DNA from 2 places in the Stenotrophomonas sp. 220_Sma genome. Region 1 is predicted to be linked to the other one. Evidence: riboswitches for the same ligand, from Rfam matches in the RefSeq annotation. Region 1 holds a riboswitch; the other holds the start of a gene.
What was found. A riboswitch is a leader RNA that binds a small molecule or an ion and turns the genes downstream of it on or off. The one in region 1 is predicted to bind thiamine pyrophosphate.
Positions count from the first base shown of each region.

Region 2: another riboswitch for thiamine pyrophosphate. It lies ahead of thiC (phosphomethylpyrimidine synthase ThiC); the one in region 1 lies ahead of ACZLIB_RS00705 (TonB-dependent receptor).

Region 1 covers NZ_CM151348.1:153,369-168,521, forward strand. Annotated here, with positions in the region: gene ACZLIB_RS00690 (Dyp-type peroxidase) at 1-17, shown strand, start outside; gene ACZLIB_RS00695 (hypothetical protein) at 102-518, shown strand; gene pnuC (nicotinamide riboside transporter PnuC) at 1,546-2,115, opposite strand; gene ACZLIB_RS00705 (TonB-dependent receptor) at 2,124-4,313, opposite strand; TPP riboswitch at 4,384-4,479, opposite strand; gene ACZLIB_RS00710 (phosphotransferase enzyme family protein) at 4,523-5,647, opposite strand; gene ACZLIB_RS00715 (glycine zipper 2TM domain-containing protein) at 5,773-6,180, opposite strand; gene ACZLIB_RS00720 (XVIPCD domain-containing protein) at 6,427-8,418, opposite strand; gene ACZLIB_RS00725 (hypothetical protein) at 8,530-9,300, opposite strand; gene ACZLIB_RS00730 (response regulator) at 9,679-10,317, opposite strand; gene ACZLIB_RS00735 (ATP-binding protein) at 10,392-13,991, shown strand; gene ACZLIB_RS00740 (c-type cytochrome) at 13,985-14,386, opposite strand; gene ACZLIB_RS00745 (electron transfer flavoprotein-ubiquinone oxidoreductase) at 14,452-15,153, opposite strand, start outside.
Region 2 covers NZ_CM151348.1:4,053,540-4,068,692, reverse strand. Annotated here, with positions in the region: gene ilvG (acetolactate synthase 2 catalytic subunit) at 1-949, opposite strand, end outside; gene ilvC (ketol-acid reductoisomerase) at 989-1,963, opposite strand; gene ggt (gamma-glutamyltransferase) at 2,577-4,370, shown strand; gene ACZLIB_RS19005 (BCCT family transporter) at 4,929-6,506, opposite strand; TPP riboswitch at 6,752-6,853, shown strand; gene thiC (phosphomethylpyrimidine synthase ThiC) at 6,936-8,780, shown strand; gene ACZLIB_RS18995 (ion channel) at 8,919-9,590, shown strand; gene ACZLIB_RS18990 (winged helix-turn-helix domain-containing protein) at 9,851-12,175, shown strand; gene ACZLIB_RS18985 (helix-turn-helix transcriptional regulator) at 12,291-13,190, shown strand; gene ACZLIB_RS18980 (TonB-dependent receptor) at 13,240-15,153, shown strand, end outside.

The sequences.
Region 1 (15,153 bases):
CCGACCTGGGCGATTGATCGCGCCGGGCAGTGCCGACCGCCATCTGCCTGTCATCTAACGCGCCGACCATCAGCCGTTGGATGAGAGCGCAGGGGTGGGCGATGGCGATGGCAAGGAACACAACCGGCGCACGCCGCTGGTGGCGGCCGTTGGCCGCGCTGTTCGGTGCGCTGGCACTGGGGAGCGCCGCGGTGTCCGCGCAGGAGGCTCCCGCACACTGGATGGCCTATGCCGCCGCCGTGGGCGGCCAGTTGCAGCAGCGCCTGCAGCAGGAGCAGAACCCGCAGGCGCAGCGCGTGCTGGAATGGCTGCAGGCACACCCGGATACGCCGACGCCGTTGCCGGTGAGCGTGTGGATCGCTGCGGATGGCCGCATCTCGAAACTCGAATTCGACAGTTTGGGCGACGCCCAGGTCGACGCCGACCTGCGCGCGACATTGCAGTCCGCGCCGTTGCAGGCCGCGCCACCAGCCGACATGCGCCAGCCGCTGCGGCTGGGCCTGCTGCTTACCCAGTAGATCCACGCCATGCGTGGATGCGCCTGGTAGATGCCGACCTTGGTCGGCAGGCGTGCGCCAACCAAGGTTGGCGACTACCGGTAAACCCCAGCCACGCATGGCGTGGCGCTATTGATCTTGCAGGTGCAGTAGATCCACGCCATGCGTGGATGCGCCTGGTAGATGCCGACCTTGGTCGGCAGGTGTGCGCCAACCAAGGTTGGCGACTACCGGTAGGCCAAGCCACGCATGGCGTGGCGCTATTGATCTTGCGGGTGCAGTAGATCCACGCCATGCGTGGATGCGCCTGGTAGATGCCGACCTTGGTCGGCAGGCGTGCGCCAACCAAGGTTGGCGACTACCGGTAGCCCAAGCCACGCATGGCGTGGCTCTACTGATCTTGCGGGTGCAGTAGATTCAGGCCCTGCGTGGATGTGTTGGGTAGATGCCGACCTTGGTCGGCACGCGCGCCAACCAAGGTTGGCGACTACCGGTAGGCCCCGGCCACGCATGGCGTGGCTCTACTGATCTTGCGGGTGCAGTAGATTCAGGCCCTGCGTGGATGTGTTGGGTAGATGCCGACCTTGGTCGGCAGGCGTGCGCCAACCAAGGTTGGCGACTACCGGTAGGCCCCCAGCCACGCATGGCGTGGCTCTACTGATCTTGCGGGTGCAGTAGATCCACGCCCTGCGTGGATGTGTTGGGTAGATGCCGACCTTGGTCGGCAGGTGTGCGCCAACCAAGGTTGGCGACTACCGGTAAACCCCAGCCACGCATGGCGTGGCGCTACTGATCTTGCGGGTGCAGTAGATTCAGGCCCTGCGTGGATGTGTTGGGTAGATGCCGACCTTGGTCGGCAGGTGTGCGCCAACCAAGGTTGGCGACTACCGGTAGCCCCAAGCCACGCATGGCGTGGCTCTACTGACCTTGCGGGTGCAGTAGATCCAGGCCCTGCGTGGATGTGTTGGGTAGATGCCGACCTTGGTCGGCACGCGCGCCAACCAAGGTTGGCGACTACCGGTAAACCCCGGCCACGCATGGCGTGGCGCTACTGCGTTGCTACCTGTGGTTCACGGGCTGCCGCGCTCCATGCGCGCAGCCCGAACACGGCCAGGCCGAGGAAGAACACGTACAGCGCGGCGGTCACGTGCAGCGACTTGAACAGGTAGGCACCCACGTAGACCACGTCCACCGCGATCCACACCCACCAGCAGGCCACGTGGCGGCGCGCCTGCCACCACTGGCCGACCAGGCTCAGCGCGGTCAGCATCGCGTCCAGCCACGGCAGCGCGGCATCGGTGAAGGTGTGCATGGCCGCACCCAGTGCCACGCCGCCGCAGAGGCCGATGGCCAGGTCGCGCAGCAGCTTGCTGCGCGCCAGTGGCACGATGCGGACGCTGCCCTCGTCGGCGGCGTGCTGCCGCCAGTTGAGCCAGCCGTAGACCAGGAAGCCACCGAAGGCGACCTGCAGCAGGGTGTCCGAGTACAGCTTGGCCTCGGCGAAGACCAGCCCGTACAGCGTCACCGACAGCAGGCCGACCGGCCACGCCACCAGCCGGCGCTTGGCCATCAGCCAGACGCCAAGGATGCTGCACAGCGCGGCGGTCCACTCGAGCATGACGCCGCTCACAGTGCGAACGTCACCGACAGGCGGGCCTGTCGCGGTGCGCCGGGGAACAGGTAGTAGTCACCGCCGCTGCTACCGGTATCGCGCCAGTAGAAGCGGTTGAACACGTTGTCCACCGACAGGTTCCAGGTCACCGCACGTTCGTGCAGGCGATGCTGGAAGCGCAGGCCGGCATCGAACACCGAGTAGTCCGGTGCGCGCACGCCACCATCGGCGCGGGCGACATTGGCACCGGCATAGCGCCAGCCACCGGTCACATCCAGGCCCTGCACGAACGGCAGCGCATAGGCCACGTGCACGCTGGCGCGCACCTTCGGCACGTTCACCAGCTGATGGCCTTCATAGGCCGGGGTGCCGGTGTCGCGCGCGCGCGCCTGCAGCACGCTGGCGCTGGCCACGATCTGCAGCGCATCGGTCAGCTGGCCGTTGGCGGTCAGCTCCAGGCCGGTGTGGGTCTGCGTGCCTTCCTCGACGAAGGTGTAGCCGACCTCGCTGTTGTCGGGCTTGGCGTACTGGTACGGCTGCGAAATGCGGAACACCGCCGCGCCCAGCGTCAGTGCTTCGACCGGCACGTACTTCACGCCCACTTCCAGCTGCCGCGACTGCACCGACGGCAGGAAGGTGTCGGCGTTGCTGGTCCAGAAGGGCGCTTCCTGGCCCAGCGAGATGCCGCGCACGTAGCTGGCATAGGCGTTGAGCTGGTCGGTAGCCTTCCACACCACGGCGGTCTGCGGCAGGAAACGCGACAGGCGGCTGTGCCGCTGCGGGGTGCCACGCTTGTCGTAGGCACGCTCGTCCAGGCGCACGAAGCGGCCGCCGGCCAGCCACTGCCAGTCATCACCGAAGCTCATCCGGTCCAGCGCGAAGAACGCGGTCTGGCGGCTGTCCAGGCGTCGTGCGGACGGCCCTGGCATCTTCGGCGACGGCGCGAACACCGGCACCTGTGCGTCGTGGATGTTGCTGGTGCCGACGTACTCGTTGACGCTCGGGCGCTTGTCTACCGTGCGGCGGAAGTAGTCGGCACCGATGGTCAGTTGGTGGCCGACGTTGCCGGTCTCGAAGCGGCCGCGCAGCTCGGCACGGGCCTGCTGGTTGCGGCGCGTGTCGTCCGGGCTGCGGTAGTCGTAGACGTCGTAGTCGCCATTGGGGGCGAAGTAGTTGCCCGGCACGCTGCCATCGGCGCATTGCGCGGCGTAGTAGCAACCGTAGGCGAAGGCGACGTTGTCATCGATCACCGAGCGGCTGTGGCCGACCGAGACGCGCGACTGCCAGGCATCGTTGAAGTCGTAGGTGTGCAGGGCGGTGATGTTGGTGCTGGCGATATCCACCGGGCGCTGCCAGGGCTGGTAGCCGAGCAGGAATTCGCGATCCACGCCGTGCGGCAGCTCGCGCGCGCCCAGCAGCTGATAGCCCGACACCGAACGCTGCGAACTGGTCTGGTAGTTGGCGTCCACTTCCAGCTTGCCGCGCTCGCCGATCAGCCAGTCGGCGGCCAGCGAGTAGAAATTGCGGCGGCCATCGGCGTGCTCGACGTAGGAATTGCTGGCATCCCATGCGGCATTCAGGCGCAGGCCGAAACGCGGGGTGATCCAGTGGCCGACATCGACGGCGACGTAGCGCGAGCCTTCCGAGTCGGTACCGAGCGTGGCGGTGCGCACTTCGGCCGGGCGCTTGCCGATGTAGTTGATGATCCCGCCGGGCGCCATCACGCCTGCGGCCAGGCCGGCTTCACCCTTGAGGATCTCAACCGACTGCACGTTCTCCAGCGCCAGGCGCTGTTCGCCGGCGATGGACAGGCCGTTGAAGCGGTAGCCGGTGGCGGCATCCAGCGCAAAGCCGCGGATGGCGACGTTCTGGTAGTAGCCCACCGGCGCATACGCATCACCCAGCGAGGCATCGTTGCTGGCCAGCTCGGACAGCGAACGCACCTGGCGGCGGTCGAGGTAGTCGCGCTCGAGCACGTTCACCGAGGCCGGGGTGTCCTTCCAGGACCCACCACCGAAGGCGTTCACGCGTGAGGTATCGGCCTTGGGTTTGCCGGCCTGCACGCGCACTGCCGCCAGTTCGGTGGGCGAGCGCTCGGCGCCGGTGGCAGCCGCATCGGTGGCAGCGTCGGCCTCGCTGGCATGCAGCGGCAAGGCGGCGCAGAGGGCGAGGGAGAGCAGGGTGGGACGCAGGCAGCGGTTCATTCGGTTCGTCTTCGGACAACAAGGGAGACGAAGCGACGGCGCGCAGGTGCACCGGCCCATGACGGGGGTGTGGCTGCGGCTCAAAGCTCCCTACGCCGGTGCAAACCGGATCAGGTTCCAAGGGACTCTCTCAGCCTGGCAGATCCAGGCACCCCCGCTTCAGGTGACCATTTCACTACAAATGGTACGGATTTGCGAGCCGGTGCCCTTCAGGCTGCCGCGTGCAGCGCCTGCAGCAGTGCCTGCCCCGGCGCGCCGTGGAACCACGCCGGGTGCCCCAGCATGAAGGGCTGCCAGGCCACATCCGCGTTCGCGGTCGAGCCAGTGATGCCTTCGAAGTACTCCACTTCGGACAGTGCGAAGTCGAAATGGACCATCGGCAGCAGGTCGGCCAGCAGCTGCACGCGTGCCGCCGACAGCGGCAGCACCTCGCGGTAGCCGTCGAGCAACGCCAGTGCGATGTCGATGCGCACCGCCTCCATGCCGCGCTCCAGTTCCAGCCACGCCACTGCGTTGCGCTCGATCGCGGTGGCGAGGTCGAACAGTGCGCTGGTGGGCGAAGCCAGGCCGAAATCCAGCACGGTGCTGACCTGCCCGTCGCGCCACAGCAGGTTGGAGACATGCCAGTCGTTGTGCGCCCACAGCCGTGGCTCGTCGCGCAGGCGCTCGGCCAGGCCCGTGTGCCAAGGCAGCACGTCGCGCTGCAGCTGTGCTTCCCACGGAATGCGCGCGAGATAGCGGGCCAGCCCCGGTCGTGTGGGCAGTTCGGCTTTGATCGCGGCGATGGGATCGTCGGCGCGGATCAGATCGTCGCGCGCGACCAGCAGATGGGTACTGCGCTGTGGCGCGTGATAGCTGGCGGCGGCACGGTGCAACCGGGCCAGCATGCGGCCGGCTTCGCGGGCCTGCGCGACATCGGTCAGCAACGACCACGACACGGCATCGCGGTACAGGTCCTTGCCCACGCCCACGGCATGCAGTTCGAAGGTCCATTCGCCGTGCTCGACGGCGCTGCGGCCATCGGCTGCCGCAAGCACCTGCACCACCGGTACGCCGGCGGCAGCGAGATGGGCGATGAAGTGGTGTTCTTCTTCCAGGCAGGCGGCGCTGCGAACGCTGTGGTGGTGGCGCTTGATGAACACCGGTCCGCGCGTGCCATTGACGATGGCGGCGGCCGACAACGGTCGAGGACTGTGCCAGTGCGGCTGGCTGCCCGCATCCAGCTGCGGAAAGCGCTGGCGCAGCCACGCGAGGTCTGCGGTGCTGATCGGCGGCCAGTCGGCAGCGACCTCGTCGTTGTTGAGGCCCTGCACCCGGTGGAAAGAAGAAGTCATGCCGCAGCCCCAATGGGGAAAATCACATCCAAGGCTGCGCATTCAACGCCATGGCCGCCCGCAACGCAAACGGGCGGGTCATCGACCCACCCGTCCGTGCATCGGCATGGGGGATGCCGCGCTGCTTACCAGCCGCGATGGCGACCGCGGTCGTGGTAGTAGCGGTTGTCGTAGTAGCGCTCGCGCTGCCAGCGACGGTCGTCACCGCGGTCGTAGTAGCCGCTGCGGTAGTAGCCACGGTCGTAACGGCGATCGTAGCGGTCGTCGTAACGGCGATTGTCGTAGTAACGACGGTCGCGGCGGTCGGAGGTGGTCAGGTTGCCGATGGCGCCGCCAGCCACGGCACCGCCGACAGTGGCAGCGGGATCACCGTTGGAGAGCAGGTTGCCGGCCACGCCACCGACCACGGCGCCGACCAGGGTGCGCTTGTCCTTCCTCGACATCGCGCTGGCATCGCTGACCACGGCCACACCGGCCACCAGTGCCAGGGCCATCGCCAGACCACGGAAGCTGAGTGCGGAAGTACTGAGCATGTTCGTTCTCCTGTGAGGTGCATGCCACGCTGGGCAGGGAGGGCGCGGGGCGCCCCGGCTGCCGTGATGTCCACGCTGGCGTTCCAACATTGCCGGAACATTGCCTGGTCCACCGTGCGGCTTGCGCATTCATCTAGCGGCAGGCGGCATGAAGCAAGGCTGAAAGCGGCCTCGGCCGCTCAGCTGGCAGAAAGGGAAAAGGCCACGCGGACGTGGCCCTCCCTTCTCTCCCAAGGTGCCGCGGGCTTAGACGCCCATCGCCTTCTGGGCCTGCCGGGCCTGCTCCTGCTGGGCGTCCTGCTGCTGATGCAGCACGTTCGGCGCGCCCTGCACGGCACCGCTGCTGAGCGCCAGGCTCTGCTCGCTGGCGGCACGGGTCTCCACCGCCACGCGGCTGGCGGCGGGGTCGCCGATGGTGCCCTGCACGGCGAACAGGCGCTCACCGTTCGGGCTGGGCACCACCGAGTCGATGCGCTGCAGGCCGGCGGCATGCGCCTCCTTGGTCAAAGCCGCAGCAGCGCTTTCCAGCGTGTGGCGGTCCTTGAAGGTCCCGGCCGGCAGCAGTTCCAGACCCTTGCTGGCCTGGATGAACAACGGATTGCGCGGGTGCCGCTCGTCGTTCAGCAACGGCCGTTCGCGTGCGTCCTTGATTGCCTCCAGGGTCTTCGCCCCGACAATGCCGTCGACCACCAGGCCGTTGTCCTTCTGCAGCTGGCGCACTGCCGTGTCGGTGTTGCGGCCGAAGCGGCCATCTTCGACCAGCGGCTTGCCGTCGGCGCCGACGTAGCCCAGGTGGCCCAGCTGCTCCTGCACCTTGCGCACGCCCTCGCTGTGCGCGCCCTGCTTGTACAGTTCGGCGTGCGGCGTGGCAGCGGCCTTGTGCTCGGCCGCAGGCTTGCCCTGGGTCTGCTCGTGGGACTGGGTGCGGTTTTCCAGCAGGTCGCGGGCCTTGGACAGCGGATCGGAGGCGTACAGCTTCCAGTTCGGGTGGTCCTTCACCTGCTTGAGGTAGTCCTCCACCGGCATGGTGTGCACGCCCTTGCTGCCGGTGGACTGGCTGATCAGCAGCTTGTCGGTGTTGGGGTCGCGCACCACCATCACGATGTGGTCGATGCCGTTCCAGTGCTCATGGCGGGTCCTGGCCGTATCCAGGCCGATGATCATGCCTTCCTTCAGCGCATCGGGCTTCAGGATCGCGTCGCGGTCCAGCAGCACGCCGGACTGGTCGAACGCCTTGCGCACGATGCCACCGGAACCGAGGTTGCCCAGGTCGATGCGATCAGCCTTGCTGAACACCGCGTGCCCGGCCTTCTGGTTGATCTCGTCCATGGTCCGGTTCTGCAGCGTGCCGACCCAGCCGGAACAGTCGATGTAACCCTGCTCCACGTTCTTGCCGGTCTTGCCCGGTACGTACAGCGCGTGGCCCGGAATGTTGATGGCGTACTTGACGTCGTCGTACTTCACGCCGGCCTCGTAGGCGGCCTGCAGTTCAATGCCTGGCTTCGGCGTGGCAGCCGCCGTTGCGGTTGCCGCCAGCGTGGCTGCACCCGCCGCCACGGCTGCGCTGGCCTGTGCAGGCGCTGCCGGGGTCTGGCCCTGGCCCTGCGCCACCGCCTGCGGTTCGATGTTCTTTTCCGGAATGCTGATCGCCGCGTACTTGTGGATGTAGTAGCTGGAGAACGTCCGCGCCAGGTCGCCATCGTTCATCCCGCGCATCTCGGCCAGGGTGTGGCCGGTCAGCGCCTTCGCGTCGGAGCCGATCTGGTTCAGCACGTTGCGGCGCATGTTGATCTCGTCGCCGTGGCTGTTGCGGATCACACCGAAGGTGCCGGTGGCAATGGCAGTCTGCACCGAGCCGTAGCCGGCGCTGCCCTGCTGGTGGGCCAGGTACAGGTCCAGTCCGGTGGGCGTGTTGCCCCCGGACAGGTACGGGTTGCCGGTGCGCTCGTTGCGGCGCGCCATCGAGTCCAGGTTGTCCTGGTACATCTGTGCGGCCGCTTCGGTGTTGCGGGTGGGGTCGAACTCGTGGCCGGTCAGGTGGTACTGGCGCGCGGAGCCGGGCACGAACTGGAACAGGCCCTTGGCGCCGGATGAGGTGTTGTGGGCGCGCTCGTTGAAGGTGCCGCCGGTCTCGATGTGCGCGAAGCGCATGAAGTCATCCACAGGGATGCCCTTCTGCCTGGCGACCTGCTCGACGATGTCCAGGACTTCCTTTCTGCTGTAGTCATGCTGTGCCATGACGTTTTCCTCGGGGTTGATGGAGCGGCGCGTGCCGCGAATCGCCAACCGGACTCATCCGTGAGTCAAGAACATGTCGGTCAACAGGGAACCCGCGCGTGGCGGGTGCTATCAGGGCGCGACGTACTGCTGGGTCGCGCTGTCGAAGGTGTAGTGCACGGCGTCGCCGGCACCCAGTGCGCGGGTCTTGCCGGGGCCTTCGATGGTGGTGCCCTTGAAGGTCACGGTCAGTCGCGGCAGGCCGTTGCCGTCGGCAGCGAAGGCCAGTTCGCCATCGCTGTCGGTGCAGGGCATCACGTTGCCGTCGTCGCAGGCGGCGCTGTTGTCCTCACCCGTGCGCACTGAACCGACATAGCGCCAGACCTTGCTGTCCACGTCGTCTTCGCTGCGCCTGGGGTTGAACAGCAGCAGCGCATAGCCGGTGCTGCTGATGCCGCGGTCGAAGCTGCTGGTCGGCACCGCCAGCAGCAGGCGACCATCGGCCGTGCGATGTTCAAGCGGCTTGCGCCGGGTATCGACATCGTCGGCCTTGTCGTACGCGCCCAGTGCGCCGATGGTCCATTCCTGGCCACGGAACTTCCATGGTTTCCTGGCGTCGGTGCCGGCCAGCACGAAGGTGGCCTCGGCAAGGTTGGCGCGGTCATCCGGACCGGCCGGCGTCTGCTCGCCCGGCTTGCCGTAGTGCTCGCGGGTGTCCCAGGAGAAACCCGTGTAGTACGTGGTGCCATCGAGAGTGAAGGTGTGGCCGAACCAGAAGGTCGCCACGCTGCCGTTCTGGACCTCATAGGAGGTCGCGCCATCGCCGTCCACCTGGTAGGTGAAATACATCACGGTCGGCGCGTCGGGCGGGGTGGCGGCGGCATCGGGGGTGGGGGTCTGCATCGGGGCAACATCCTGTCGGGGCGCATTGGCAGCCTGCGCAGGGGCGCCGGGCTGGGAGGACGAGGGGGCCGGATCGGCGGCGCTGCAGGCGGCAGCGGAAAGAGAGACGAGCAGGCACGCCGCGAATGCGCGCAGAGGCCGCAACGGCAGGGTCCAACGTAGCTTGGGGGGATGATGCATGCGCCTCTCCATGGTCAGCGTTGCCGGGCCAGACGGCCGGCAGGAAACCGCGCCACGTCCACCAGGGACGGGAGCGAGGACATGAGCCGGTCGATTCCTTCGACCTCGCATTGAGAACTCATGCCGGACCATCTTGGCACAGATCGGCGGCCGGTCAAAGAGGGCGGTGGCAGCTGCCCTTCTTGTGTGATCTGGCTCTCAGATCTTGCCGTCGCGCAGGTAATCGAACAGCTCGGCGTCGCCCTTGAGGCCCAGTTTGAGCATGGCGTCACCCTTCTGCCGGCTGATGGTACTGACGCTCTTGTGCAGCTGCAGCGAGATTTCCTTCACGGTCATGCCGGTGCCCAGCAGCCGCAGCACCTCCACCTCGCGTGGCGACAGTGGCTTGCCGTCGCCCTCGCGCATGCGCCAGCTGCCAGCGGCCTCGACCCGCTCGCGCAGGCTGCGGCTGATGTAGGGCTGGCCCCGGTAGACCGCCTGGATGGCCTGTGGCAGTTCGTCCATCGACGAACTCTTGTCGACCAGGCCGAGCACGCCGCTGTCGAGCACCATGCGCAGGATCGCCAGGTTGTTGGAGACACTGAGCATCAGCACCGGCAGGTCGGGATGACGGCGGCGGATCATGCCGATCATGGCGAAGCCGTCGGCCTGGGGACTGCCCGGCATGGAGTAGTCGGTGACCAGCAGGTCACAGGGCTGGCTGCCGAGCAGGGCCATCAGCGCCTGCGCGCTGTCGGCTTCGCCGACCACGCGGCCAACCCCGCTCGATTCGATGACGGCACGGGTACCGATACGGACCACCGGGTGGTCGTCTGCGATGATGATGCGCAAGCTCATGCTCTAGTATGGCCACCGGGCACGCCGGACCGCGACCATCGCGGTTCCTGGCAGATTCTAGGAGATCAACGTCGATGCGTAGCTGGGCTGTTCGCGGGCTGGTCCTGCTGCTGGCCGTGCTGGTGCTGCCTGCGGCGCTGGCACAGGCGGTGCCTGGGCTGTTGCCGCTCAGCCCGCTGCAGCGCGAGTACCTTGCCGCGCATCCGAGCATCGTCGTGGGCCAGTATGACAGTGGCTGGCCGCCGTTCGAGTCCCTCCGTGATGGCCAGCAGGTCGGCCTGGGCCCGGATTATCTGTCGCTTCTCGCCCGTCAGCTGGGCGTGAAGGTGGAGGCACGGCGCTATCCCGACTGGACATCCGTGCTGGATGCGGCATGTCGTGGCGAGATCGATGTAGTGATGAATGTCGGTCTCAGTGCCGACCGCACCCGCTGCATGGTCTATACCGCCGCCTATGGTGAGGCAGCGCTGGCCCTGGTGGGACGCCCGGATGACCTGCGTGCCTCCGACATCCCCGACCTGGATGGACTGCGGGTGGTGATCGAGCAGGACTTCCTGACCGGCCCGCAGGTGCGGGCGCGCTTTCCCCGGGCACGACAGCTTGTCGCAAACAGCTCGTTGGCGGCGCTGGAGATGGTCAGAGACGACAAGGCAGACGTTTACATCGGCAATGCCTACGTGGCCACCGAACTGATCGCACGCGAGGACCTGCAGGGGGTCGTGCTGCTGCGTCCCAGCGATCTGCCGCCCGAACGGCTGCACTTCGGTGTTCCCAACAGCAAGCAGCCGTTGGCCGAAGCATTGGACCTGGCACTGGCTGCGACCAGCCAGGCCCAGCGCGATGCGCTGGTGCAGCGCTGGCTGCCACCTCCGCAGTGGTCGGCATCGGCACAGCTGGCGTTGAGCCAGGCCGAGAAACGGGTATTGGAGCAGCCGTTGAAGATCGGCTTCGCGCCGAACGCGGCGCCGCTGTCGTTCGCGGACCAGGATGGCAAACCCAGTGGCCTGGCCAGCGAATACCTGCGGCGCCTGCTGCAGGCTGGCGCCAACCTGCAGGTGGAAAACAGCCATGACTGGTACGAGGTGCGCGAGAAGGCGCGCCGCGGCGAGCTGCAGGCGGTGATGGGCATTCCTGCCGATTCTCGCTACCTGGGCCCGGACTGGGTGTTCAGCCAGCCCTTCATCAGCGTGCCGAACGTGATCGTCAGCCGGCGTGACAGCCCGGCGTTGCTGGGCCTGTCCGACCTGCAGGGCAAGCGGGTGCTGCTGTCCGATCCGGAACGTGTGCGTGGCTATGTGCTGCAGCAGGCGCCGCAGGCGCGGATCATCGCGGCACGCAGCGCGGAACAGGCCCTGCAGCGCCTGATCAATGGCGACGCCGATGCCTACGTAGGCAACCTGGCACTGGTTGACCATCTGCTGCGCAACCGCTTCCCGGGGCGCCTGCAGGTGGCGGCACCGGCAGGTTTCAACGATCAGCTGGTGCTGGCGGTTGAGCGCCGCCATGCCGCCCTGGCCACCACCTTCGACCGCCTGCTGCTGCAGATGACGCCGCGCAAGCGCGAGGCCCTGCGCGGGGACTGGCTGGCCGTCGAGTACCGCAACGGCCTGGACTGGAACAGCGCGATGCGCTGGGGCGTGCCGCTGCTGCTGGTGCTGCTCACCGCGCTGCTGGTGCATGCCATCGGGCATTGGCGGCTGCGCCGCGAGGTGGCCGGACGGCGTCACCTGGAACAGCGCCTGGCCGAAGTCACCGACAACCTGCCTGCCGTGGTCTATCAGGCTCGCCGCGCGGCAGACGGAACCCTCAGCTTCCCGTTCATTGCCGGTGACCTGCAGGCGTTGTTCGGGATCAGCCGGCAGCAGGCCGAACAGGATGCAATGTGCCTGCTGGAGCGCATCGAAGAAGACGACCGCGAGCACATCCTGCATGCGGTCGAGCAGGCGGCGCGCCAGTTCGCACCGCTTGTTCTCGAGTTCCGGCTGCGACCTGAAGGCACCGGCGCGCGCTGGGTGCGCAGCCAGGCCCATCCCTATGCGGCGGAAGCGGGCGTGGTCACCTGGAGTGGATACTGGGTGGATGTCAGCGAGGCGCGTGCACAGGCCGAGGCCCTGACTGCGGCCAAGGCTGACGCCGAACAGGCGGCGGAGGCGAAGTCGCGTTTCCTGGCGACCATGAGCCATGAAATCCGAACGCCGATGAGTGGCGTGCTGGGCATGCTGGAAGTGCTGGCGCATTCGCCGCTGGATGCCGAGCAGCAGCGCATCCTCGGGGTGATCGAGGATTCGGCGCAGATGCTGCGGCAGATCCTCGACGATATTCTTGACTACTCGCGGCTTGAGGCCGGCGCGCTGCGCCTGGAACCGGTGCCGCAGCCGCTGCGGCCATTGCTGGAAAGCGTGTGCCGGTTGTTGTCGGCGCAGGCCAGTGCACGTGGGCTGGACCTGCACGTGCAGATCGACCCGCAGCTGGCGGCCGCGCACGAAGTGGATGGCGTGCGCCTGCGCCAGATCGTGTTCAACCTGCTCAGCAACGCCATCAAGTTCACCGTGCGCGGCGAAGTGCGGCTGCAGCTGGACGTGCTGGGGCCGACCGCCGAAGACGGCAGCCAGCCGCTGTGCCTGAGCGTCACCGACACCGGTATCGGCATCGCGCCGGAACAGCTGCAGCACCTGTTTGCGCCGTTCACCCAGGCTGGTGCCTACATCCAGCGCGACCATGGGGGTACCGGCCTGGGCCTGAGCATCTGCCAGCGCCTGGTGCAGATGATGGACGGCGAGCTGGAGCTGCACAGCACGCTGGGCGAAGGGACCCGCGCCGAGGTGCGGCTGTCGCTGGTGGAAGCCGGCAGCGGTGATGTGGAAGCGCTGGTCGCCGAGCAGGAACAGGCCTCGCTGCTGCCGCCGGCGCTGCGCCAGGCGCGGGTGCTGGTGATCGAAGACCACCCGACCAACCAGGCGATGATGGCCTGGCGACTGCAGCAGCTGGGGGTGCCGCATGTGATGGTCGGTGACGGCCAGCAGGGCTTGGATCGGCTGTCGTCGGAGAGTTTCGATCTGGTGATCACCGACTGCCGGATGCCGGTGCTCGATGGCTTCGGTTTCACCCGCCTGCTGCGCGAACGCGAGGGTCGCAACGGTCAGCCGCGGCTGACCGTGCTGGCGCTGACCGCCAGCGTGCTGGATGACGATGCACGGCGCTGCCGCGAGGCCGGCATGGACGAAGTGCTGGCCAAGCCGCTGTCACTGGCCACGCTGCGTACCGCACTGCTGCGCTGGTTGCCGCAGGCGCAGGGACAGTCGTTTGAGGAGCCGCAGGCCGGGTCCGCCGCCGACGATGCTGGGACGCTGCCCGATCTGGACAGCCTGCAGCGGCGCTTCGGCTCACGTGCGGTGGCCGAGCAGCTGCGCGACAGCCTGTTGCAGGCCAGCGAGGGCGATCTTGCCGCCGTGCAGCGCGCGCTGCAGGCTGGAGATCGCGAGGCGGCCGCACTGCACCTGCATCGTCAGGCCGGTGGGTTGGGCGCGGTGGGAGCGACAGTGCTGGCCGGGCAGTCCAATGCGTTGGTGGAGCGTCTGCAGGATGCGGCGGAAACCGATGTGGCGCCGTTGTTCGCGGCGGTGGCGGAATTTGTGGCACGGCTGCAGCGACAGCTGCAGCGCCTGGCTCACTGAGCCGACTGCTGCTGCAGGTAGGCGATCACCAGTGCGCGGCGTTCGGCGCTGGGGAAGGCGTTGTACATGCGCGTGCCGGGTACCACGTGGGTGGGCGACTGCAGGAACGCATCCAGGGTCTGCGCGGTCCAGGTGATATCGGCGCGGCGCATGCCGTCGGAATAGCCATAGTCCGGCAGGCTGCCAGCGCGGCGGCCGATCACGCCGTGCAGATTGGGTCCGAAGCGGTGGATGCCACCAGGTTGCACGGTGTGGCAGCCGGCGCACAGCTCGAACGCGCGCTGCATGGCCTGCTGCTGCGCCTGTTCCGGCGTGGCCGGTGCCGCAGGCGGGCGCTGGCAGGCCGTGGCCGCCAGGGTCAAAGCAATGGTGATGAGCAGGCGGAAAGCACGCATGGGCGGGCAGGATAGCGACGCAGCGGGGCAGGTGGGCTGCGACACGCGGTCGCAGCCCGGAGCAATCACATGCCCGAATAGTTCGGGCCGCCACCGCCCTGCGGGGTCACCCAGACGATGTTCTGGGTCGGGTCCTTGATGTCGCAGGTCTTGCAGTGCACGCAGTTCTGCGCGTTGATCTGCAGGCGCGCGTTATCGGCTTCACCGACGAACTCGTACACACCCGCTGGGCAGTAGCGGGCTTCCGGGCCGGCGTACTCGGCCAGGTTCACCTTCACCGGAATGCTGGGGTCCTTCAGCGTCAGGTGGCTGGGCTGGTTCTCGTCGTGGTTGGTGCTGCTGAGGAACACCGAGCTGAGACGGTCGAAGGTCAGCACGCCATCCGGCTTCGGGTAGGCGATGCGGGTGTGCTTGGCCGCCGGCTCCAGGCAGACGTGATCCGGCTGCGTGCGGTGCAGGGTCCACGGCGGATTGCGCACGCCCAGCTTCGGCAGCAGCCACTGCTCCACGCCGGTCATCAGCGTGGCCACGGTCTGGCCCTTCTTGAACCACTGCTTGAAGTTCTTGGCCTGCTGCAGTTCGGTGAACAGCCAGCTGGCTTCGAACGCCTTCGGGTAGGCGCTCAGTTCATCGTGCTGGCGGTCGGCGGCCAGCGCGTCGAACGCGGCATCGGCGCACAGCATGCCGGTCTTGATCGCGGCATGGCTGCCCTTGATGCGGCTGGCGTTGAGGTAGCCGGCCTCGCAGCCGACCAGCGCGCCACCGGG
Region 2 (15,153 bases), 1.1 Mb from region 1:
TGCGCAGCTTGGAGATCTCGTAGGCGTCGGCGTCGATGTGGACGACGCGGGCGAACGGTGCGAACTCGGCCAGCTTGCCCGTGGCGCGGTCATCGAAACGTGCACCCAGCACCAGCAGCAGGTCGCTTTCCTGCACCGCCATGTTGGCCGCGCGGGTACCGTGCATGCCCAGCATGCCCAGCGACTGCGGGTGGTTGGCCGGCAGTGCGCCCAGCCCACGCAGGGTCATCACCGTGGGGATGGCACTGGCTTCGACGAAGTCGCGCAGGTCCTGCACCGCGTCGCCCAGCGCGATGCCACCACCGGCGTAGACCACCGGCTTTTCGGCGGCTGCCAGTGCGGCGATGGCCTCGGCGATGGCCGCTTCGGCCGGCGCAGGCGGCGGCTCGATGCTGCTCGGCACGTGCGCTGGCAGATGACTGGCATCGGCCAGCTGCACGTCCTTGGGCAGGTCGATCAGCACCGGGCCGGGCCGGCCTTCGCGGGCGATGCGGAACGCATCGGCGACCACGCGCGGCAGGTCATCGACGCTGCGCACCAGCCAGCTGTGCTTGACGATCGGCATCGTCAGGCCGAACACATCCAGTTCCTGGAAGGCGTCGGTGCCCAGCAGCGGCGTGCCGACCTGACCGGTGATGCAGACCATCGGTACCGAATCCAGCATCGCATCGGCAATGCCGGTGACCAGGTTGGAGGCGCCCGGGCCGGAGGTGGCCACGCAGACACCCACCTGGTTGCTGGCGCGGGCAAAACCGTTGGCGGCCAGCGCCGCGCCCTGCTCATGGCGTACCAGGATGTGCTTCAGCGACGAATCCACCAGCGCGTCGTAGAACGGCATGATGGTGCCACCGGGATAGCCGAACAGCGTGCGGACGCCTTCGGCCTCCAGCGCCTGGGTCAGCCAGCGCGCGCCGTTGGGCGGCGCGCTGCGATGTGTCGAAGAGTTCATGGGGGAACCTTGCAAAGCGGGTGGGGGAGGGCCGCGCGGTTACGCGGCCTGTCCTTGCAACCAGACCATCTTGGCGCGCAGTTCCTTGCCTACCTTCTCGATCGGGTGCTCCAGGTCGGCCTGCTTGAACCTGTTGTAGTTCGGCAGGCCCGCTTCGTACTCGGCCACCCAGTTCTTGGTGAAGGTGCCGTCCTGGATGTCCTTCAGCACTTCCTTCATGCGTGCCTTGGTGCCGGCGTCGATCACGCGCGGGCCGCTGACGTAGTCGCCGTACTGCGCGGTCTCGGAGATGAACTCCAGCATGCGCGAGATGCCGCCTTCGTAGAACAGGTCCACGATCAGCTTCAGTTCGTGCAGCACTTCGTAATAGGCGATCTCCGGCTGGTAACCGGCTTCGACCAGGGTTTCGAAACCGGCCTGCACCAGTGCCGAGGCACCGCCGCACAGCACCGCCTGCTCGCCGAACAGATCGGTCTCGGTCTCTTCCTTGAAGGTGGTCTGGATCAGGTTGGCGCGAGCGCCGCCGAGGCCGGCCGCATAGGCCTGCGCGTGCTGCGCAGCCTTGCCGCTGACATCCTGGTAGACCGCCCAGATGCACGGTACGCCGCGCCCGATCTCATACTCACGACGCACCAGCGCACCCGGGCCCTTCGGCGCAACCAGCACCACGTCCAGGTCGGCGCGCGGCTCGATCATGCCGTAGTGCACGTTCAGGCCATGCGCGAACAGCAGGCAGGCGCCCTGCTTCATGTTCGGCGCCAGCACGTCGTTGTAGAGCTTCTTCTGCACCATGTCCGGGGTCAGCACGGCGACCAGGTCGGCGTCTTTCACCGCTTCAGCGGGCGCGATCACGGTGAAGCCATCGGCCTGCGCCTTGGCTTCGGTCGGGCCGCCCGGACGCAGGCCTACCACCACATCGAAGCCGGATTCACGCAGGTTCAGCGCGTGGGCGCGGCCCTGGCTGCCGTAGCCGATGACGGCGATCTTGGTCTGGGGCAGGTCGTTGGTGCTCATGGGGGAGGTTCCTTGCGGTGGGAAGAAAAAAGAACGGCCGGTCGTCGAGGTGACGTGCCGGCCGGTCAGGGGAAAGCGGTGGAGGAGGCGCCGCGCGTTGCACAGGCACAGCCACCACGAGGCGTCGTGGTGGTGTGGGTCCGGGTTTTGCGTTGGGCGATGTGCATGGTGGTTGCGTCTGAAACCAGGTCCTGAAATGAAAAAACCCGCACCGGGGCGGGTGCGGGTTTTTGAAGAGTTCCGGTGTGTTTGTTGCTTACACGCTGGCTCGTCCCGCACCTGTTGGTTGGGTAATAAGTACGAGCACAAGAATCGAACGCAGCGAGGCGGCGCCGGTGTCGGCGGCTTCGATATGGGTTCGCGGTGGCGTGTTGTGATGCAACATGTGATCGAGAGAAACACAGCCGTTTTGGTGATGTCAACCCTCGCGACGGAATTTTTATAGGTTTCCGCTGCATCCAGCGCAATCGCTTGCGGCACAAGGATGGTTGCCGCTGAAAGTGTTTCGGTGAACCCCAATTCACTCCTTTCAGGCCGGCTTTTGCGCGGAATCCGGCGGATTTTCGCCTTGGCGGGTGCGGAGCTTCCGCACCCCATCCCAGGATCAACGTCCATGACCTCTGCCCGATACCGCATGCAGGCCGCAGCGGCGAAGATCGAGGGACCACCCTTCCATCGGAACCCGACCGTGTCCCGACGCCTTGCCCGTTCCCTGCTGGCCGCTGCTCTACTGGCCGCTGTGCCCGCACTGTCTTCTGCCGCCGACCGCATCACCGGCCACACCTTTGCCACGCGTTCGGAGGTGATCGCCCCGCATGCGATGGCCGCCACCTCGCAGCCGCTGGCCACCCAGATCGCGCTGGACGTGATGAAGGGCGGTGGCTCGGCGGTGGACGCGGCGATTGCCGCCAACGCCGCGCTCGGCCTGATGGAGCCCACCGGCAACGGCATCGGGGGCGACCTGTTCGCCATCGTGTGGGACCCGAAGACGCAGAAGCTCTACGGCTACAACGGCTCGGGCCGCTCGCCGAAGTCGCTCACCCTGGCCGAGTTCCAGCGCCGTGGCCTGAAGGACATCCCGGCCACCGGTCCACTGCCGGTGTCGGTACCGGGCGCTGTCGACGGCTGGTTCGCACTGCACGACCGCTTCGGCCGCAAGCCGATGGCGGACAACCTGGCACCGGCCATCCGTTACGCCCGCGAGGGTCACCCGGTGGCTGAGGTGATCGCCTACTACTGGGACCGCTCGGTGCCCAAGCTGTCGCAGTATCCGGGGTTCAAGGAACAGTTCACGATCAACGGCCACGCCCCGCGCAAGGGTGAGATGTGGAAGAACCCGAATCTGGCCAGTACGCTGCAGAAGATCGCCGACGGCGGCCGTGATGCCTTCTACAAGGGCGATATCGCCCGCACCATCGGCGACTACTTCAAGGCCAACGGCGGCTTCCTGAGCTACCAGGACATGGCCGACCACCACGGTGAGTGGGTCGAACCGGTCAGCAGCAACTACCGTGGCTACGACGTGTGGGAGCTGCCGCCGAACAGCCAGGGCATCGCCGCGCTGCAGATCCTCAACGTGCTGGAAGGCTACGACTTCTCGAAGATCCCGTTCGGTTCACCGGAGCATGTGCACCTGTTCGTGGAAGCGAAGAAGCTGGCCTTCGCCGACCGCGCGCGCTTCTATGCCGACATGGCGTTCCAGCCGGCGCCGGTGCAGAAGCTGATCTCCAAGGAGTACGCCGCACAGCGCCGCGCGCTGATCTCGATGGACAAGGCGCTGAAGGAAGTGCAACCGGGCACGCCGAAGCAGCTGGAGGAGGGCGACACCATCTACATGACCGTGGCTGACGCCGACGGCATGATGGTGTCGCTGATCCAGTCCAACTACCGTGGCATGGGCAGCGGCATGGCACCGCCAGGGCTGGGCTTCATCCTGCAGGATCGTGGCGAGATGTTCGTGCTGCAGAAGAATCATCCCAACGGCTATGCACCGGGCAAGCGCCCGTTCCAGACCATCATCCCGGGGTTCATCACCAAGGGCGGCAAGCCGTATGCCAGCTTCGGCGTGATGGGCGGCGCGATGCAGCCGCAGGGCCACGCGCAGATCGTGATGAACCTGGTGGACTTCGGCATGAACCTGCAGGAAGCCGGTGATGCGCCGCGCATCCAGCACGAGGGCTCGACTGAACCGACAGGTCAGGCCACGGCGATGACCGACGGTGGTGAGGTGAATCTGGAAACCGGCTTCCCGTATGAAACGGTGCGTGCGTTGATGCGCAAGGGGCATCGCATCGTGTTCGCCGATGGTCCGTATGGCGGGTATCAGGCGATCATGCGTGATCCGGAATCCGGCGTTTACTACGGTGCGTCTGAGAGTCGAAAGGATGGGCAGGCGGCGGGGTATTGAGGTTTCCCGGCCACCGGGCGCAGCCCCCTCCGCGGTGATGGTTCGTGGAAGCGGGATCATGTGATTGGGCCGGGCGGGTGGGCTGGTCGGGGGACGCCGTGAATCCGTCCCTTGAGGCTTGGCCGCGGCATCCATGCCGCGGACACCCCCGCCCAGCCCACCCGCCCGGCCACGGATAGTTTCCGTGTCCATCACCGCAGGAAAAGAAAAAAGAAGATCAAGAGCAAAGGCAACGGCAACAGCCGCGTGCTGTGGGTTGGGGTCGGATCCGTTTTCCACAGGAAAACGAATCCGACCCCTTCCTGTTTTCCGATACACCTCATCCACGCATGGCGTGGATGGACCAACCGTCACACGTAACCTGTCGGGGGTGGGGCGGTGTGGGTGGGCAGGACCGTTGGCGCCATGGATGGCGCCATCGAGCCCCCAGGGACGGGTTTACGGCGTGTCCTGCCTACCCACACCGCCCCGCCCAACCAGCAGAAACCCAGAGCTGCCCTGGCTTTTGAATTTGCACTTGCTTGAAAAAGCGGTGCAGCCGCAGGCTGCAAAACCCACTCAATCCTGATCGTGCGCGCGCGCCGCCTCCGCCTGGGTCTCCTCCTGCGCCGCCATCTCCCGTGCGATCCACGCATCGATCATGTGCCGCTGGCGCTGCGCCTGCCGCCGCTCCCGCGTGTACTCCTGGTCCAGCACCCGGTACAGCGACACCATCACCAGCACCATCAGCAGCGCGAATGGCAACGCCGCAATCGTGATCATGCCCTGCAGTGCATCCAGGCCACCGGCCAGCAGCAACGCCGCTGCGATCAGCGCCACCGCGATGCCCCAGGCCAGCTTGCGCTTCAACGGCGGATCGCCTGCCTCGTCAGTGGACATGCTGGCCAGCACCAGCACCGCCGAATCGGCTGATGTCACGAAGAAGATCATCAGCAGCACCAGTGCGATGCAGGAAAGCAGCAAGGGCAGCGGCATGCTGTCAAACAGGGTGAACAGCACCGTTTCATAGCCGTTGCCCAGCGCCTGCACCAGGTCGGCGTGGCCGAAGATCTGCGCCCACAGCGCAGTGCCACCAAACACCGCGAACCAGAAGAAGCCCAGCACCGTGGGGGCCAGCACGACGCCGATGACGAACTCGCGGACGCTGCGCCCACGCGAGATGCGCGCGATGAACGAGCCGACGAACGGGGCCCAGGAAATCCACCACGCCCAGTAGAAGATGGTCCAGTCCGCTACCCATGTGCTGCCCGAGAACGGCGACATGCGCAGGCTCATCGTCACCAGCTGGTTGAGGTACGACCCCAGTGTGGTGGTGAACGTATCGAAGATGAATCCGGTCGGGCCCAGCACCAGTACGGTGGCCGCAAGAAGCGCGGCCAGCGCAAGGTTGAAGTTGGACAGCCACTTCACCCCGCGCTCGACACCGCTGGCGGTGGAGGCCATGTACAGCACGAACGCGATGGCGATGATGGTCAGCTGCAGTGGCACACCCGCGTGCAGGCCGAACACGCGTTCCATGCCGGCAGCGATCTGGATGGTACCGAACCCCAGCGTGGTGGCCACGCCAATGGCAGTGGCAACAACCGCGGCGATGTTGACCACGCGTCCGATCCAGCCGCGATGGTGCCGGCCGATGATCGGTTGCAGCATGTCACTGACCAGTCCACGGCCATTGCGGTTGAACTGGAACCAGGCCATGGCCAGGCCGATCAGCGCGTAGATCGCCCACGGATGCAGGCCCCAGTGGAAGAATGCATAGCGCATCGAAGCCCGCGCCGCGTCCATGCTCTGCGGTGCGAGGCCTTCTGGAGGCTTGGTGAAGTGGGAAATCGGCTCGGCGGCGCCCCAGAACACCAGGCCGATGCCCATGCCGGCGGCGAACAGCATCGACATCCAGCTGGCGCGCGAGAACTCCGGCTCGGCATCTTCACCGCCGATGCGCAGGTTGCCGAAGCGACCGAATGCCAGGTACATCAGGAAAGTCAGCGCCAGGAACACGACCAGAAGATAGAGCCAGCCGACACTGCGGATGACATCGGCCAGTACCGACTGCACCACGGTATTGAAGGGGCCGGGTGCAACACCGGCAAGCAGCACCAGAAGCAGAACCAGTGCGATGGAAACGCGAAACACCATGAAGGAGCTTCTCCGATCAAGGGATTGAGGGGAGCGAGCAGAGCTTGCTGCGAGGGGCCGGCGACATGCAGCACAGACCGGGCAGGGGCCGCGGAGGCGGCGGGGAAACACCGGCCGCAGCGGCACGATGCGCGTGCACGTTACTGAATGCGATGTCACGGTTCTGTTAATACAGAAACAGCAGATCCACGCCGTGCGTGGATGGAACCACCAGGAGCTGCAGTGCGTTCTATGCTCTAATGCACACCAAGAAGCGGGGGTACCGCGGCCATGTGGCCACGGTTGAGACAGTCCCTTGGAACCTGATCCGGCTCATACCGGCGTAGGGAAGCTTTGCAGTGCAGCCATGCCCGGACTCCGCCCAAGGACCGTCCGGGCGCGGCAGCAGTGCGCCGCCGCTTCGTCCCTGACCTTCCTGGACGATGCCCGATGAACGCACAGCTCTCCGCCCTGCAGCAACAGGCCCAGCAACTCTCCGAATCCGTGACCCGGCCCATTCCCGGCTCGCGCAAGATCCACGTGCCCGGTTCACGCCCGGATCTGCAGGTGCCGATGCGCGAGATCGCGCTGACCCGCACGCCGACCTTGTTCGGCGGCGAAGAGAATGCACCGGTGACCGTTTACGACACGTCGGGCCCGTACACCGATCCGGAGGTGCGCATCGATCTGTCCGCTGGTTTGCCGGCACTGCGTCGCGGCTGGGTGGAAGAACGCGGTGATACCGAGCGGCTGGAAGGACTGAGCTCTTCGTTCGGTCGCGATCGCGAGCATGACCCGAAGCTCGATGCGGTGCGCTTCCCCGCGCGCAGCCTGCCACGCCGTGCGCGTGCAGGTGCCAACGTCACCCAGATGCACTACGCGCGCCGCGGCATCATCACGCCGGAAATGGAATTCGTCGCCATCCGCGAGAACCAGCGGCTGGACGCGATCCGCGATGCCGGCCTGCTGCAGCAGCACCCGGGCGAGGCGTTCGGCGCGTCGATCCAGAAGATCATCACCCCGGAGTTCGTGCGCGACGAAATCGCCCGCGGCCGTGCGGTGCTGCCCAACAACATCAACCATCCGGAAAGCGAGCCGATGATCATCGGCCGCAATTTCCTGACCAAGATCAACGCCAACATCGGCAACAGCGCCGTGTCCTCGGGCATTGCCGAGGAGGTGGAGAAGCTGGTGTGGGCGATCCGCTGGGGCGGTGACACGGTGATGGACCTGTCCACCGGCAAGCACATCCATGAGACCCGCGAGTGGATCATCCGCAACTCGCCGGTGGCGATCGGTACCGTGCCGATCTACCAGGCGCTTGAGAAGGTCGATGGCCGCGCCGAAGCACTCACCTGGGAGATCTTCCGCGACACACTGATCGAGCAGGCCGAGCAGGGCGTGGACTACTTCACCATCCACGCCGGCGTGCTGCTGCGCTATGTGCCGCTCACCGCCAAGCGGGTCACCGGCATCGTCAGCCGTGGTGGCTCGATCATGGCCAAGTGGTGCCTGGCGCACCACAAGGAGAATTTCCTCTACACGCATTTCGAAGAGATCTGCGAGATCATGAAGGCCTATGACGTGACCTTCTCGCTGGGCGATGGCCTGCGCCCGGGCTGCATCGCCGATGCCAACGATGCCGCGCAGTTCGGTGAGCTGGAGACGCTGGGTGAGTTGACGAAGATCGCCTGGAAGCATGACGTGCAGACCATGATCGAAGGCCCCGGCCACGTGCCGATGCAGCTGATCAAGGAGAACATGGACAAGCAGCTGCGCGAGTGTGGCGAAGCGCCGTTCTATACGTTGGGCCCCCTGACCACCGACATCGCACCGGGCTACGACCACATCACCAGCGCGATCGGTGCGGCAATGATCGGCTGGTTTGGTACGGCCATGCTCTGCTACGTGACGCCGAAGGAACACCTCGGCCTGCCCAACCGCCAGGACGTACGCGACGGCATCATGGCCTACCGCATCGCCGCGCATGCGGCCGACCTGGCCAAGGGACACCCCGGCGCACAGGTGCGCGACAACGCGCTGAGCAAGGCACGCTTCGAGTTCCGCTGGGAAGACCAGTTCCATCTCGGGCTGGATCCGGAGAAGGCCAAGGAATTCCATGATGAGACCCTGCCGAAGGATGCGCACAAGCTGGCGCATTTCTGCTCGATGTGCGGCCCGCACTTCTGTTCGATGAAGATCACCCAGGACGTGCGCGACTACGCCGAGGCCGGCATGAAGGAGAAGTCGGAAGAGTTCCGCGCGGCCGGCGCCGAGGTCTATCACCAGGGCTGACGTGTAACGGGTAGTGCCGGCCGCTGGCCGGCATTCCGTCGTGCGTGGGACCGGGGAGAGTGCCGGCCAGTGGCCGGCACTACCGCTCATCACGTCGCTCCCGGCTATCCTCCGCCCATCACCCTGGGGAAGGACGCCATGCCCGTTGCCATCACCACCCGCTGGCTGGCCATTGCCCGCCGCCATCCTTCGGCCTGGCTGCTGGGTGCCCAGTTGATCGCGGTGCTGCTGTATCCCGCACTTGATGACACCGCCGGCGGCCGTGCGGCGCTGGGCATGTTCGGCATGGCGGTACTCGGCCTGGCGCTGTGGGTGGTCCAGCGCAGTCCGCTGGGCACCTGGCTGGCACTGCTGCTGGCCATTCCTTCGGTGGTGTTCTCGCTGGCCGGCGCACTGCTGGATCGCAGTGCGCTGCTGACCACCGCGCAACTGCTGGAAAGCCTGCTGTACTTCTATACGGCCGGTGCGCTCATCGCCTACATGCTCCAGGACCATAAAGTCACCCGCGATGAACTGTTCGCAGCAGGTGCGACATTCACGTTGCTGGCGTGGGCCTTCGCGTTTGCTTTCGCCGTGTGCCAGCAATGGTATCCGGGCAGTTTCCAGGGCACCGGTGGTGGCGCGCAGCGCACCTGGATGGAGCTTCTTTATCTGAGCTTCAGTTTGCTCTCGGGTGTTGGCTTGAGCGACGTTGTGCCACTGCATCCGCAGGCGCGCGCCTTGGTCATGCTGGAGCAGTTTTCAGGCGTGATGTACGTAGCTTTGGTGGTTTCGCGACTGGTTGGATTGACCATGCTGCGGCGCATGTGAAAATGAACGCCAGATAAAAATTTCGCGCCCCGAAGGGCGCGAATGGTGCTGCAGATTATGTGAATTCGTCGGCGAGAGAGAGCCTGGATGTCGACCACGCGATAGGCGAGGTAACCCGCATAGGCTAGTATTCGCCCGCTTCATTGTTTTTGCGGTATGCGCCGATGCTTTGTGCGGAGTCTGGCTTTTTGCTGTTCCCAGGACGGGAGGGTATCGAAGGCAAACGCTGCCCCGGACCTGTCTCTACTGTGTAGCGGAAAATGAACAGCAGTGAAAACCAGCCCCCCGGATTCGATCGGATCCGGATAGGAGAGTGCACTGTCACTCTGTCCTCGCGCGAAGTCGAGGTCGTGGGTGCGCGTCGCCCGCGTCGGCTGACGCCGAAGGCGCTGGGCGTGCTGCGTGTGCTGCTGCGCCAGCCGGGGCGTGTTGTCACCCGCGATGAACTGTTCGCGGAAGTCTGGCCGGACACGCTGCCGACCAATGATGTGCTTACCCAGGCCGTCACCCAGCTGCGCAAGGCGTTCAGCAACGACGACGACAACGGCCAGGCCTATATCGAGACCATCGCCAAGACCGGCTATCGCCTGCTGGTGCCGGTGCAGATACTGGACGATGTCGAGCCGGCGCCGCCCGCAGGAGCCGATGACGAAATCGTGGACATGCAACCGGCGATGACCATCGCCGAGGTGATGCCGCCACACGTGCAGGCATCGCGCCGCCGCTGGCGCCACGTCCGCCGGCGCGTACTGCTGGTGCTGGGCGTGCTGATGCTGGCCACGGTGGTGGTGCTGACCGCGCTGCTGCTGCGGCGGGCACCGGCCAGCAGTTCAGCTGTGGACGCGGCCGTGGAGAACGGCACGCGCGTGATCGGCAGCCCGCAGCGTCCCTATCGGTTGATCACCGCGACCAGCGGCTTTGAAACCTATCCCACGCTTTCACCCGATGGTTCATTGGTGGCCTATGAGGGCGCCAACGAAGACGGGCAGGGCGGTGGCGCGATCAAGGTGCAGACCTCCGGCAACGCGCCTGCGCGGCAGCTGCTGGCTCCGCCGGCCGGCTCGGTCGATCGCTTCCCGAGCTGGTCGCCGGATGGACGCGAGATCGCCTTCGCGCGGTTCAGCAACAACGGCGGTTGCCAGGTGCTGATCGCCAGCGCGACCGGTGGTGCCCTGCGCCAGGCCACACGGTGCGATGGCACCGAGCTGCTCAGTTTCGACTGGACGCCGGACGGCCGTGGTCTGGTGTTCGGCAGCATGGTGGGGCGCTATGCCCATCGCGGCATCCGCAAGCTTGATCTGGCCAGTGGCCAATGGGAGGCGCTGGACTACGGTGTCGCCGAGGATGACTTCGACTATGCGCCGCGCTACTCGCCTGATGGCAAGTGGCTGGTATTCGTGCGTAATCCGCAGCTGGGCGACCTGTGGCGCATGCCGGCCGCAGGTGGCACGCCCGAGCAGCTGACCAACGAGGCCGCTGAACTGCGTGGCTGGGCCTGGTTGCGTGATGGCCGGACGATCGTGTTTGGACGCCGTGTCGACAGTGAGGTGCGCCTGTATTACCTGGACGTCGAGAGCCGCACGCTGCGCGACGCCGGGCTCGACGACGCACAATGGCCGGCGACGGCGCGCCGCGCGGGGATGCTGGCCTTCGTTCACCGCCGCGCGCAGTTCGGCATCTTCAAGGTGCCGATGGAGGGCGGTTCACCCCCGCAGCGCTTGTTTGCATCCAGTGGTCGGGATGGGCAGCCGATGGCGGCGCCGGATGGACGCCAACTGGTGTTCACGTCCGATCGTTCAGGCAGCTTCGCGCTGTGGTGGGCGGACATGGAGCGCCCCGATTCGCTGCGGCCTATCGAAGGATTGCGGCCTGAGGCACGTCAGGCACCGGACTGGTCGGCCGACAGCCGGCGGTTGCTGGTGGTCGGGCGCGACGAACACGGACGCACGGTGGTCTATGAGATCGCCCCACGTGACGAACGCGTCCAGCCGTTGCCGGTACCGTCGGAGCAGCCGCTGCAGGCACTGTACGGCGCAAACCCGGACCAGCTGCTGGTAGTCGAGCGCGATGACCAGCAACAGACCCGGCTGAGCCTGTTTGATCGAAGCGTGCAGCCTTGGCGCCGCCTTGCCAGCATCGAGGGCGTGTCTCAGGCGCGGTTCGATCGCAGCAGCGGGCGTGTGCTGTTCACCCGCCTGGCGGCAGGTGGCCTGTGGTCGGTGGATGCGGCGCTGGCGCCAGGCAGCGTGCAGCAGATCAGCGATGACCAGCCCAGCCGGTGGCGGTACCGGGCCTGGACCGTGGCCGGCAACAGTGCGATCGGCTATCTCGGTACGTCCACCCGCTGCGGTACGACACTGGTGCTGATCCAGGCCGGGCGCGAGGAACCGGAACGCTGCCTGGATGCGGAACGCCTCAGTGCCGGCAACGGGCTGAGTGCCGGCGCCGATGGGCGCACCCTGTTCGTGGCAATGGCGGTCAGCGACGGTGCCGACATCGGTGTGATGCGTTTGCCCGAGCGCTCGCCGACGCTGCTTCCGGCGTTCTCCAAGTTGTTGTTGTTCAACGGAAATGGGCCTTCGTAATTTCTTCGTGGCGACCTCGCCGCGAATTCGTGGCGATCTCGTCTGACTTTCCTGACGTGGTGCCGCCTGATTTGGCAAAACGGAGGCCTGTACTAGGCAAATCCGTGGTGCCCCCATGCGTCAACTCTCGCTGGCCGATCGCGGCCAAACCGTCTCTCTGGACCGGTCGCTCGACGATGCTGCGCCGACCTGCCTGGGCGTGGCCCGGCTCGGCAGCCTGCAGACCGCAGGCAGCAGCTTCACTGTGTGGATGCAGGTGCGCGGCAGCTCCTGGGTGGAAGCCAAGGAAGGACGCTTCCGCTTGCGCCAGGGCGAGTGGATCGCCTTCGAGAAGGAGTCGCGGCCGCTGGTGCAGGCCGGTCGCAACGGCTTGTGCGTTGGCCTGAACCTGACGGTCGAAGCGCTGCGCGTGCTGGCCGAGATGGCCGATTGCGGTCTGTATGCCGGGCGTGGCCGCATGAACCGTGGCGATGCCCGCGTTGCGCTGCGCCTGTGGCGCGATGCGCTGGCCAGTGGCCAGCCGGCACAGGCACTGCGCCCGCTGCTGCTGCACCTGGCGGGCCTGCAGCGTGGGCTGGCCGACAACGTGCAGCGTTGCCCGGGGCGCTCGCGCAGCCGCAAGCGCCAGGTGTTCGGCCGCATGCAGCGCGCCCGCCTGTACCTGGAAGGCAACAGCCACCGCGTGGTGCGCATCGGTGAACTGGCCGAGCTGACCAACTTCTCCAGCTGGTATCTCTCCAAGACCTTCCAGAGCCTGTACGAGGAAAGCCCGCAGTCGCTTTCGGCGCGGCTGCGCCTTGAGCGCGCTGCCGACCTGCTGCGTGACACCGACATGATGGTCGGCGAAGTTGCTGCAGCCAGTGGCTTCGACAACTGCTGCAGCTTCGCGCGTGCGTTCCGCGCCCGCTACGGCCAGTCCGCATCGCGCTTCAGGGAGAACGGCGGCTTGCTGCCGCCACAATCTGCAAAGTCTCCGGTTGGTTCGCGCAAATACAGCGCTGCAACGCAATCGTAACGTGCTGGGGTGTTTTAACACGCTGCTAACACGTACCTTGGAGAGATAGATGAACGTTCGTAATCCCGCAGTGCGGCTGGGCCTTCTGCCGGCTGGCATTGCGTTGGCGCTGACGCCCGCCTTTGCTTCTGCACAGGAAGCAAAGGATGCGACCACCCTGGATCGCATCGAAATCACGGGCTCGCGCATCCGCGGCGCCTCGATGGAGACCCAGCAGCCGGTCCTCACCCTGAGCCGTGAGAACCTGGAAAAGCAGGGCTACACCACCGTCGCCGATGTCCTGCAGAACCTGACCTCGGCAGGTTCGCCGGCCATTTCCCGTGCGGACTCGCTGTCCTCCGGCGAAAACGTTGGCGGCTACTACGTCGACCTGCGCAACCTGGGCGCGCAGCGCACCCTGGTGCTGATGAACGGCAAGCGCCTGGGCGCGACCACTGCCGGCTACCAGGATCTGAGCCAGATTCCGATGGCCGCCGTCGAGCGCATCGAAGTGCTGAAGGATGGCGCCTCCGCCATCTACGGTTCGGACGCCATCGCTGGCGTGGTCAATGTGATCACCCGCAAGCGCTTCGACGGTGCTGAAGCCAGCGTCTACGTCGGCCAGTACGGCCGCGGCGACGGCGACACCAACACCTACTCGTTCACCCTCGGCTCCGAAGGCGAGCGTGGCGGCGTGACCCTGTCGGCCGAATACTCCAAGCAGGATCCGGTGTGGGCGAAGGATCGTTGGTTCAGCCGCGACGGCGGCCTGGGCCCGAACACCACCTCCGGTGATTGGAGCCCGCTGAGCCAGAACAGCACCTGGTGCGACCCGCGCGTGTGGGGCGACTGCAAGCCGCGCGCTGCAGGCCAGCCGCAGCCGGAGTGGATGACCCTGAATCCGGGCGGTGACCCGAAGAATGCGGCCGACTACCACCAGCTGACCCCGGCCGAGTACTCCAATGCCAACCAGCAGATGATGGTGCAGACCGGCATCGAGCGTAAGTCCGTGTACGTCAACGGCAGCTATGATCTGGCCGACTCGATCACCTTCAATGCTGACGTGCTGTACAACCAGCGCACCACCGACCAGCAGATCGCGGGTTACCCGTACCAGTCGCTGTCGTTCGGTACCCCGCTGTCGAAGGACAGCGCGTTCAACCCGATCGGTCAGGACGTCGAGTTCCGTCGCCGCCTGTGGGAAGTGCCGCGTACCACCAAGAGCGACCTCAAGACCCTGCGCTTTGCGCCGAGCCTGAGCGGCTTCTTCGAATTCGCCGGCAAGACCTGGGATTGGGACGTCGGTGCGCTGTGGAACCGCAACGAGCTGACCAAGACCGGCTACGGCGACATGAGCCTGATCGCATCCGAGCAGGCACTTGGCCAGTCGTTCATCAATGGCCAGGGTGTTGCCCAGTGCGGTACTTCTGCCAAGCCGATTCCGCTGAGCCAGTGCCGTCCGTGGAACCCGCTGCTGCCGTATGGCGTCAACGGCCAGGGCTCGCTTGCCGACCGTGATCTGCAGAACTTCCTGTTCCCGACCTACACCGACACCGGTGTGACCAAGACCACCAGCTACACCGCCAACCTGTCCGGTTCGCTGTTCGAGCTGCCGGCCGGTGACCTGGGCGTGGCCATGGGCTACGAGCACCGCAAGGAAGAAGGCCGCTTCGTGCCGGACGCCTTCCGTCAGTCGGGCCAGTCGACCGGCCTGGCGTCGACCACCACCTCGGGCAACTACTCGCTGGATGAGTTCTACCTGGAACTGAACGTGCCGATCCTGTCGGACCTGCCGTTTGCCAAGGAACTGACCTTCAACGTCGCCAGCCGCTACTCCGACTACAGCAACTTCGGTGACACGATCAACTCGAAGTTCGGCCTGGTGTGGCGCCCGATCGAAGAGCTGCTGGTCCGCGGTACCTACGCAGAAGGCTTCCGCGCGCCGACCGTCGACGATCTGTACGGCGGCACCAACTCGAGCTTC